Regions from separate parts of the Cronobacter universalis NCTC 9529 genome, predicted to be linked through region 2. Evidence: predicted binding sites of a transcription regulator. Region 2 holds the regulator's gene; each other region holds the start of a gene.
The links. The regulator Fur, encoded in region 2, represses iron uptake genes when iron is present. The targets are predictions, from matches to a motif close to ATAATAATGAGAACNACTATCAA.

Region 1: a site for Fur is predicted at 1,393-1,415, ahead of AFK65_RS11120 (TonB-dependent siderophore receptor). Genes of this name have one in related genera too.
Region 3: a site for Fur is predicted at 1,090-1,112, ahead of fepB (Fe2+-enterobactin ABC transporter substrate-binding protein). Genes of this name have one in related genera too.

The regions. Positions count from the first base shown of each region.
Region 1 is NZ_CP012257.1:2,408,913-2,412,190, forward strand. It holds gene AFK65_RS11110 (YciC family protein) at 1-636, shown strand, start outside; gene AFK65_RS11115 (septation protein A) at 690-1,226, shown strand; gene AFK65_RS11120 (TonB-dependent siderophore receptor) at 1,460-3,278, shown strand, end outside.
Region 2 is NZ_CP012257.1:1,306,765-1,310,042, reverse strand. It holds gene ybfF (esterase) at 1-345, shown strand, start outside; gene ybfE (LexA regulated protein) at 474-755, shown strand; gene fldA (flavodoxin FldA) at 917-1,447, shown strand; gene fur (ferric iron uptake transcriptional regulator) at 1,738-2,190, shown strand; gene AFK65_RS05960 (helix-turn-helix domain-containing protein) at 2,512-3,123, shown strand; gene AFK65_RS05955 (beta-N-acetylhexosaminidase) at 3,181-3,278, opposite strand, start outside.
Region 3 is NZ_CP012257.1:3,094,597-3,097,874, forward strand. It holds gene entC (isochorismate synthase EntC) at 1-1,063, opposite strand, end outside; gene fepB (Fe2+-enterobactin ABC transporter substrate-binding protein) at 1,250-2,209, shown strand; gene entS (enterobactin transporter EntS) at 2,235-3,278, opposite strand, start outside.

The DNA of each region.
Region 1 (3,278 bases), 1.1 Mb from region 2:
CTCGGCCACGCCTTTACGCCTGACGCGGATCAGCTGGCGATTCTCAGCGAGGGCGACGCGCTGAGCAATAGCGCCAGCCTTTTCGAACTGGTGCAGAACATGACGCCGGAGCAGCAGCAGGTTCTGCTGAAAGCCTCAGCGGCGTCGACGTTCTCCGGCATGTTCGGCAATACCCTGCTGGTGGGCGGCGTGCTGCTGCTTATTCAGGCGGTCTCTGCCGGGCAGAACGTCAGCGCGCTGCGCGCTATCGGCGCCTCCGCCCCGTTGCTGCCGCGCCTGTTTATCCTTATCTTCCTGACCACTTTTCTGGTGCAGATGGGTATCCTGCTGGTTGTGGTGCCGGGCGTGATCCTCGCGATCCTGCTCTCTCTGGCGCCGGTGATGCTGGCGCAGGATAAAGCCGGGATTTTCGGCGCGATGCGTAACAGCATGCGTCTTGCGTGGCGCAATATGCGTCTGGTCGCGCCGGCGGTGCTGGTGTGGCTGCTGGCCCGCACCGCCCTGCTGCTGTTCGCGCCCGCGTTTGCCGCGCTGACGCCGCAAATCGGCGCGGTTGTCGCGGGAACGCTGAGCAACCTGCTGACCGCGCTGCTCCTCATTTATCTCTTCCGGTTGTATATGCTTATCCGGGAATAACCCTTTTTGCCCGCGGCGATGGTCGCTCGCGGGCCTTCTTACGGAACCGATGTATGAAGCAGTTACTCGATTTTTTGCCGCTGATCGTCTTTTTTGTCGTCTATAAATTGCATGACATTTTCTGGGCGACGGCGGCGCTGATCGTCGCCACCGCGCTCGCGGTGATCTATAGCTGGTACAAATACCGCAAGGTCGAAAAAATGACGCTGGTGACCTTTGTGCTGGTCGCAGTATTCGGCGGGCTGACTATCTATTTCCACAACGCGGAATTCATTAAGTGGAAGGTGACTATCATTTACGCGCTTTTTGCAGGCGCGCTGCTGATTGGCCAGTGGGTAATGAAAAAGCCGCTGATCCAGAGCATGCTGGGCAAAGAGATCACGCTGCCGCCGCACGCCTGGTCGCGCCTTAATATCGCCTGGGCGCTCTTTTTCATCTTCTGCGGTCTGCTGAATATTTACGTCGCGTTCTGGCTTCCGGAAGCGGTATGGATGAATTTCAAAGTGTTTGGCATCCCTGGCCTGACGCTGGTTTTCACCCTGCTGAGCGGTGTTTACATCTACCGCCATATGCCGCAGGAAGAGAAATAACCGCCCTTCCGCTTTGCTGAAAACAACGCCCCGTGGTTAACGCCCGGGGCGTTTTTTTTTGCGCTTTCGCCCCTTAATCCCTCCCCTTTTTTAAGCCAATACAGCCACCTGCGCAATGATGAAGCAATTGTGGAGAAATGATGGAGAATCCCGATCTCGTGTTGTAATGATAATTATTATCATTATCATGCGGGCAGGTGATTACATTTCTACACATAATGGAATAATTGATAATGTTTGAAAAAAAACATGGCATTCGCAGACCCCTTGCGCTGGCGGTAGCCTCTCTTCTCGGTAGCGGAGCTGGTGTGGCGCAGGCGGCGGAAATGAACGACGGCGACGTAATGGTGGTTCAGGCAACGGCCGAACAGGCGCTGAAACAGCAGCCCGGCGTCTCCATTATCACCGCTGATGACATCGAGAAAGACCCGCCTGTGAATGACCTTTCAGACATTATTCGTAAAATGCCCGGTGTAAACCTGACCGGCAACAGCGCCAGCGGCAGCCGCGGCAATAACCGCCAGATCGACATTCGCGGCATGGGCCCGGAAAACACCTTAATCCTGGTCGACGGCGTCCCGGTCAGCTCGCGCAATTCCGTACGCTATAGCTGGCGCGGCGAGCGCGACACGCGCGGCGATACCAACTGGGTGCCGGCGGAAATGGTCGAGCGAATCGAAGTGCTGCGCGGCCCGGCGGCGGCGCGTTACGGCAGCGGCGCGGCGGGCGGCGTGGTGAATATCATCACCAAACGCCCGACGAATGACTGGCACGGCTCACTGTCGCTTTTTACTAACCAGCCGGAAAACGACAAAGAAGGCGCGACACGCCGCGCGAATTTCAGCCTGAGCGGCCCGCTGGCGGGCGATGCGCTGACGATGCGCCTGTACGGCAATATCAATAAAACCGACGCCGACGATTACGATATCAATACCGCGCAGAACGGCTCTTACGCCGCCGGGCGCGAAGGCGTGCGCAACAAAGACATCAACAGCGTTATCTCCTGGAAAATCACCCCGGAGCAGATCCTGGATTTCGAATATGGCTACAGCCGCCAGGGCAATATTTATGCGGGCGACACGCAGAACAGCAACAGTAACGCCAGCCCCAACGGCCTTGTTCCGTCGCTTTACGGCCACGAAACCAACCGGATGTATCGCCAGAGCTACGGCATTACCCATAACGGCATCTGGGACTGGGGCCAGTCGAAAACCGGTTTTTATTACGAAAAAACCAACAATACCCGCCTTCAGGAGGGCACCACGGGCCGCGTCGAAGGCATGATCACCAACGAAAAATACAGCACCAGCCGTCTGGAAAATTATCGCGCCACCAGTGAAATCAACGTACCGCTGACGCTGCTGGTGGATCAAACGGTCACGCTCGGCGCCGAATGGGATCGCGAGGAGCTTAACGATCCGGCTTCCATGCAGGCCACCAATGCCAGTGGCACGACCATTGGCGACATCTCCGGCGACGCCGCCTCGCGCAGCAGTAAAAACAGCGCCACGACGGGCGCGGTCTGGTTCGAAGATAATATCGACCTGCTGCCCGGCACCGCGGTTATTCCGGGGCTGCGCTACGATCACCACAACCAGTTTGGCGGCAACTGGAGCCCGAGCCTGAACGTTTCTCAGGAGCTTGGCGACAACGTGAAGCTGAAAGCCGGTATCGCGCGCGCCTTTAAAGCGCCAAACCTGTATCAGTCGAGCAAAGGCTATCTGCTCTCCACGCGTGGCAACGGCTGCCCGATTGGCGTGAGCGGCAGCTGCTATCTGCTCGGCAATGACGATCTGAAGCCGGAAATCAGCATCAACAAAGAGGTGGGACTGGAATACACCAAAGACGGTTTTGACGCGGGCCTGACGTGGTTCCGTAACGACTACCGCAACAAAATCGTTTCCGGCGATCGCGTGGTGGGCATCGCCTCTAATGGCAACAATATTTTGCGCTGGGAAAACGGTGGTAAAGCCGTGGTCGAAGGGCTGGAAGGCAACCTGACGATTCCGGTGGTGAAAGACGCGCTAAACTGGCGCACCAACGCCACGTATA
Region 2 (3,278 bases):
CGCCAGCAGGCGGCGGAGATTATGCGTCAGCAGATTGCTGAGGAAGGCGTGGTGCAGTTTCTGCTGAAATCGTTTGTCGAGGGCGAGTGGCGCTTTAACGTGCCGGTGCTGTGGAACCAGTATTCGCGTATCGTCGGCTGGGAAACGGTGCCCGCCTGGCACGGCCCCGCGCTGTTTATTCGCGGCGGCGCGTCGCCTTATGTGGAAGAAGCGCACCGCGAGGCGTTGCTCGCGCAGTTCCCGCAGGCCCGCGCGCATGTGATTGCGGGCGCCGGTCACTGGGTGCATGCCGAAAAACCGCAGGCGGTGCTGCGCGCGATCCGTCGTTTTCTGGAAACTGATTAAAAACAGACCGACCGGCGCCCTCGCGCGCCGGATGCGTTGGCGCGCTTCGCTGCCTCATGTATGATGGCGCGCTGAAATACCGCCGGGCTCCGCCACGGCAGCCTGTTTCCCCTGTCTATACTCATACCATGGCAAAAGAACAAACGGACCGCACAACGCTCGATCTCTTCGCGGATGAACGCCGTCCGGGCAGACCGAAAACCAATCCGCTGTCGCGCGACGAACAGCTGCGCATCAATAAGCGCAACCAGCTTAAACGTGACAAAGTTCGCGGGCTTAAGCGCGTGGAGCTGAAGCTGAACGCCGACGCGGTAGACGCGCTGAACCATCTCGCGCAGGCGCGCAATATCAGCCGCAGCGAGCTGATAGAAGCGATGCTGCTCGCGCAGCTGAAAGCCTTGCAGGAGTAAGGTCTGGTCTGAATTTTACCCAAAAGGACGGGGCAATGTAGCAGAGAGTGCACCCGGCGCCTGATACCGTTTCCGCACCCTCTTTTGTTCTGCTATGATTGCCCTATCTGTGGGCGTTATGCCAGCACCATCACATTTAGATTCAAGAGGTTATTCTTCTTATGGCAATCGTAGGCATCTTTTTCGGCAGCGACACCGGCAATACCGAAAATATCGCAAAAATTATCCAGAAACAGCTCGGGAAAGACGTTGCTGAAGTGCATGACATTGCCAAAAGCAGCAAAGAAGATCTGGAAGCATTCGATATTCTTCTGCTTGGCATCCCGACCTGGTATTACGGCGAAGCGCAGTGCGACTGGGATGATTTCTTCCCGACGCTCGAAGAAATTGACTTCAACGGCAAGCTGGTAGCTCTCTTCGGCTGTGGCGACCAGGAAGATTACGCAGAATACTTCTGCGACGCGCTGGGCACCATTCGCGACATTATCGAGCCGCGCGGCGCGACCATCGTTGGCCACTGGCCGACCGAAGGCTACCACTTTGAAGCCTCCAAGGGCCTGGCGGACGACGATCACTTCGTCGGTCTCGCGATTGACGAAGACCGCCAGCCGGAGCTGACCGCGGAACGCGTTGAAAAATGGGTCAAACAGGTTTCCGAAGAGCTACATCTGCAGGAAATCATCAACGCCTGATGATAAGCGGCGCGGGCACCGTTCCGCGCCGTTTGATAGATAAAAGCAATGAAAATAATTGCTACAAATTTTTAACTTTCCCTCACTACGCTGTACAATAGCTTCCTTAATTATCAGGCCCTCCACGTAAAAAACGCTGGCTGGCCCACGATTTTTAAGCTCTTTTTTGCCGGACGCTTGCGGTTTTCATTTAGGCATGTCAGTTCTATAATGAGACGCATTCATCTTCGGCGTATCCGATGTATCGCTCCCTTCCGGAGCGAGTCGTTAAGCAACAGGACAGATTCCGCATGACTGACAACAATACCGCATTAAAGAAGGCCGGCCTGAAAGTCACGCTTCCTCGATTAAAAATCCTCGAAGTGCTGCAGGAACCGGTCAATCATCATGTCAGTGCGGAAGACCTCTATAAGCGTCTGATTGACATGGGTGAAGAGATTGGCCTTGCCACGGTCTATCGCGTACTTAACCAGTTCGATGATGCCGGCATCGTCACTCGCCACAACTTCGAAGGCGGCAAATCCGTTTTCGAGCTGACGCAACAGCATCATCACGATCATCTGATTTGCCTCGATTGCGGCAAAGTGATCGAGTTCAGCGATGACTCCATTGAAGCCCGTCAGCGTGAGATCGCCACGCGTCACGGCATCCGCCTGACCAACCACAGTCTCTATCTGTATGGTCACTGCGCGGACGGCGACTGCCGCGAAAACGAACACGCCCACGAGGCTGGCGGGAAATAACACTCGCACACTGCATCATCCAGGCCGACATCTGTCGGCTTTTTTATTGCCTGAAAACGCTGCTCCGAAAATAGAAATGTATTTTTTTAGATAGAGTTAAATAGTGATAGTGTTTTAATACAGCGCACAATGCTTAATTAAACCACATATATTTTATTAAATTGAAATTCAGAAAAGATAAATATCTTTGCCGCTCAATCGCTTAGGCATCAGATTATCCCTGTTTGTTCTTTTATCTCTCCTGCGCCTTATTGCAGCAATAAAAATCCATCCATTAAGATACAGCAACGATTTAATTTTATTTTATATAAGGTAACCCATATGGTCTTACCCCCTAAACCGCTTGCTGAGATTTACCGTATCGCGGATATTTTCAATAGCTATGGTAGCTGGTCTCGTGCGGAAAAAAATACGCTCATCCCCCTGCGGGACGGGGAGATCTGCATCATTCGCGGCGGTCAGTTCTCTCTGATGCGCCAGAGCGACCGGCTGCTTCTGGAAAAAAGCAGCGCGCCCTCCGTCCTTGGTCTCGCCAGGAATTTAGGTAAATCCCAATTCGCAAAATTACAGGCTGATTCTGAATGTCATTATCAGTTAATTCCTTTTGATTATTTCATGCAGGAAATTGAGAAAAATCACTGTCAGTTACATCTGCTTATTTTGTCTTCATGGATTATTAATACGCTTTGCTATCGCGAAGAAATTATGATCGGCAGAAACAGCTTCAGTATGATTAAAGCCAATATTGATTGCCTGGCGGCGATGGATGAGTTCATGCGCAACCGCATTAACGTGGCGGATTATATTGTTAAAAAAACTAATCTTTCCCGTAGCATGGTGATGAAAACCCTTTCTCAACTGCGCAGCGCGAAGAATATTGAGATAAGCAAAGGCAAGCTGGTCGCGGTTTACCATCTGCCTGACGCGCTGTAAGCCTTGCGTCCCTCACGAAAAAGCCAGCCCGGAGGCTGGCTTTTTAATTACGCTGCGTTATGGCTGTACGCTATCCACACGGCTGTAGCGCTTACCGTCGCTGCTGACGCTGCGCACCTGCACCGCGCCTGTGACGCGTGGCGGCTTCGCGGCGT
Region 3 (3,278 bases), 1.8 Mb from region 2:
GCCGCACCTGATTTTCCCGCAGACGCGCGCAGCGGATAGTCACCGCCCACTCGCCGTTGCCGTCGGCATCGCACCAGCCGACAATTCCGCCGAACAGCTCGCGATCGAACGGTTCCAGCTCGGCGATATACGCTTTCGCCGCTTCATGCGGGTAACCGCTCAGCGCGGGCGTCGGGTGCAGCAGGCAGGCGAGCGACAGCGCGTTGTCATCCGCAAAGCGCGTTTCGCCCTCGACGGGCGTCGCGAGATGCCAGAGCGTCGGCGTGGTAATCAGCTCCGGCGCGCCCGGCATCGCGAGGCGCTGGCTGCGCGGCGCGAGTACGTCGCGCATCGCCTGCGTCACCAGCTCATGTTCATGGCGATCTTTGGCCGAGCAGAGCAGCGCCTGGCCTGCGCTTTTATCCTGCGCCGCGTCGGCATGGCGGCGCGCGGAGCCCGCCAGCGGCAGCGAGCTGAACGTATCGCCGTCTTTGCGCAGCAGCAGTTCCGGGCTCGCGCCGAGCAGCGCGCCGCCGTCCGGCAGCGGCACATGGAAGTTAAAACTCGCGGGGTTTTGCGCCACCAGACGCGCCAGCAGCGCCAGGCTGTCCGGGGCCTGCCCGGTGGTGATATCGATAAGGCGGGAGAGGACGATTTTACTGACCGCAGGCGTCGCGGTCAGCGCGGCGGCGCGCGCCACCATCGCCCTGAACGTCGCCTCGTCCGGGAGCGCTTCACGGCGGATAACGCGCGGCGCGGCGCTGTTGTCGATAAGCGAATAACCGCCGCGCGCGGTATCGCTGTAGCTTTCAGGAATAAACAGCGCGGACGGTTTGCGGGTATCGAACGGAATAGCGCCGACGACGATGGGGCGCGCGATGCCCTGCCTGCGGGCGCGGTCGAACGCGTCGCGTAGCGCGGTCTGAAACACGCCGTGGCGCTCTGCGCCGTCGGCGGCAGGCGTCTCCAGCCGCGTAAAACAGCCGCGGGTGGTGAAACTGCGATAAGGCGACATGAAGAAAAAGCTGTCAGATGAAAGGGATGCGGCAGCGTCGCAGCGTTCCCCGGCCAGTGACGTATCCATGCGCTCCTCCTGTACCAAAAAGTGAACTGATAATTGTTATCATTTGTATTTGGAGGCGTAACCTAAGGCGAAATGACGGGGTTGTCAACCACAGGGGAGAAGTGGAGGCGAAAGCGCCGCTTGCATCCTGTCGGCAAATGATGAAAATGAGAAGCATTATTAACTCATCGTACAGGAATTGTAGCCGTGACGTTCACTTCCGCCCTGCGCGCCGTACTCGCCGCCAGCCTGCTGGTTTTAGGAATATCCTCAGTCTCACAGGCGGCGTCGTGGCCGCGTCAGGTTACCGACAGCCGCGGCGTACATACGCTTGAAAAAGCGCCGCAGCGCATTGTCTCTACCAGCGTCACGCTGACCGGTTCGTTGCTGGCGATTGACGCGCCGGTGGTGGCGAGCGGCGCGACGTCGCCAGGCAACCGCGTCGCCGACGACCAGGGGTTTCTGCGCCAGTGGGGTGATATCGCCAAAGCGCGTCATGTTGAGCGGCTGTATATCGGCGAGCCAAACGCCGAAGCCGTGGCCGCGCAGATGCCGGATCTGATTCTGGTGAGCGCCACCGGCGGCGATTCGGCGCAGGCGCTGTACGAACAGTTTTCCGCTATCGCGCCGACATTAATCATCAATTACGACGACAAAAGCTGGCAGGCGCTGTTAACGCAGCTCGGCGAGATAACAGGTCATGAGAAGCAGGCCGCCGCGCGCATCGCGCAGTTTGACCAGCAGCTCGCGCAGGCGAAAGCGCAGATGACGCTGCCGCCGCAGCCCGTGAGCGCGCTGGTTTATAACCCCGCCGCGCACGGCGCGAATCTCTGGACCGCCGAATCGGCGCAGGGGAAACTGCTCGGCCAGCTCGGCTTTACGCTCGCGCCGCCCCCTGCCGCGCACGGCCTCACCAGCATGGGCAAACGCCACGATATTATTCAGCTCGGCGGTGAAAATCTGGCGGCGGGGCTGAACGGCGAGACGCTGTTTTTGTTCGCCGCCGATGATAAAGACGCCGCGGCGCTGCTGCGCGATCCGCTGCTGGCCCACCTTCCGGCGGTGAAAAATAAACGGGTTTACGCGCTCGGCACCGAAACCTTCCGGCTCGATTACTACAGCGCCAGCCTGTTGCTGAAACGGCTTGAAGCATTGTTCAAACAGTAAAAGACGGGGCCGGATGGCCCCTTTTTTAATGCGGCGCGGGTTCCGGCGGCGGCTGGCGCAACCGGCGCAGTTCCGCCAAAAGCAGCGCCAGCGCAAGGGTAACGATCGCAAGCCCAATCCCGCCCACGCTCGCGGCGCTCACCGGCGACAGCCAGGCGCCCATACCGCCGAGCGCCGCCGCGCCGATGGCGTCGCCCGTGACGTTTTGCGCGGTCCACAGGCCGTTAATGCGCCCGAGCATGTGATCCGGCGTCCGGGTCTGGATAAGCTGGTACTGGATAAGCGAGCTCACGCCGCTCAGGTAGCCGAACAGCGTCAGGCAGATAAACGCCAGCGGCCAGAACGGCATCAGGCTGAATGCGCCGACGGCCAACAGCGCCAGCACCGAGGAAATCAGCAGCGTGCGGCCAGGGCGCGGGGCGTGCGCGAGCCCGCCGCTGGTGAGCGCCCCCAGCGCCGCGCCGAGCGGCACCGCGGCGTACAGTACGCCGATTTCGCCGCTCGCCATCTGCCAGTGGTTCGCAAGCGCGGGATAAAGCACACGCACCGCGCTCGCCATCGTCAGCAGCGCGCCGACCAGCGCCACGCCGCCCACGACCGGGCTTGCCGCAAGAAAGCGCAGCCCGTCGGCCAGCGCGCGCAGCGGATGCTGGCGTTGCATCTGCGGCGCGGGGAGCGCCGGGAGGGTGAGCAGCGGCAGGAGCGTGAGAAAAGTTCCGAGCGCCGCCAGCGCGTAGTTCCAGGCCACGCCGCCCCAGGCCAGCAGCACGCCGCCGAGTAGCGGCGAAATTACCGAGCCCAGACGCACCGTCAGCATGGTAATCGCCCCCGCCTGCATCAGGTTTTCACGCCCGACGATGGCGGGCGTCGCCGCCAGCAGCGCCGTCACGCCGATCGCCCCGAAAAACCCGTCCCATAACCCGAGCAGATAAATCGCAGTGACCGACGACGCGGGCAGCACGGCGTTGATCCACAGCCCGATAAACCCGAGGCCGCAAGTGGAACGCGCCAGCAGAATAAGCGTTTTGCGCTCATAGCGGTCGGCCAGCACGCCGCCGGTCATCAGCCC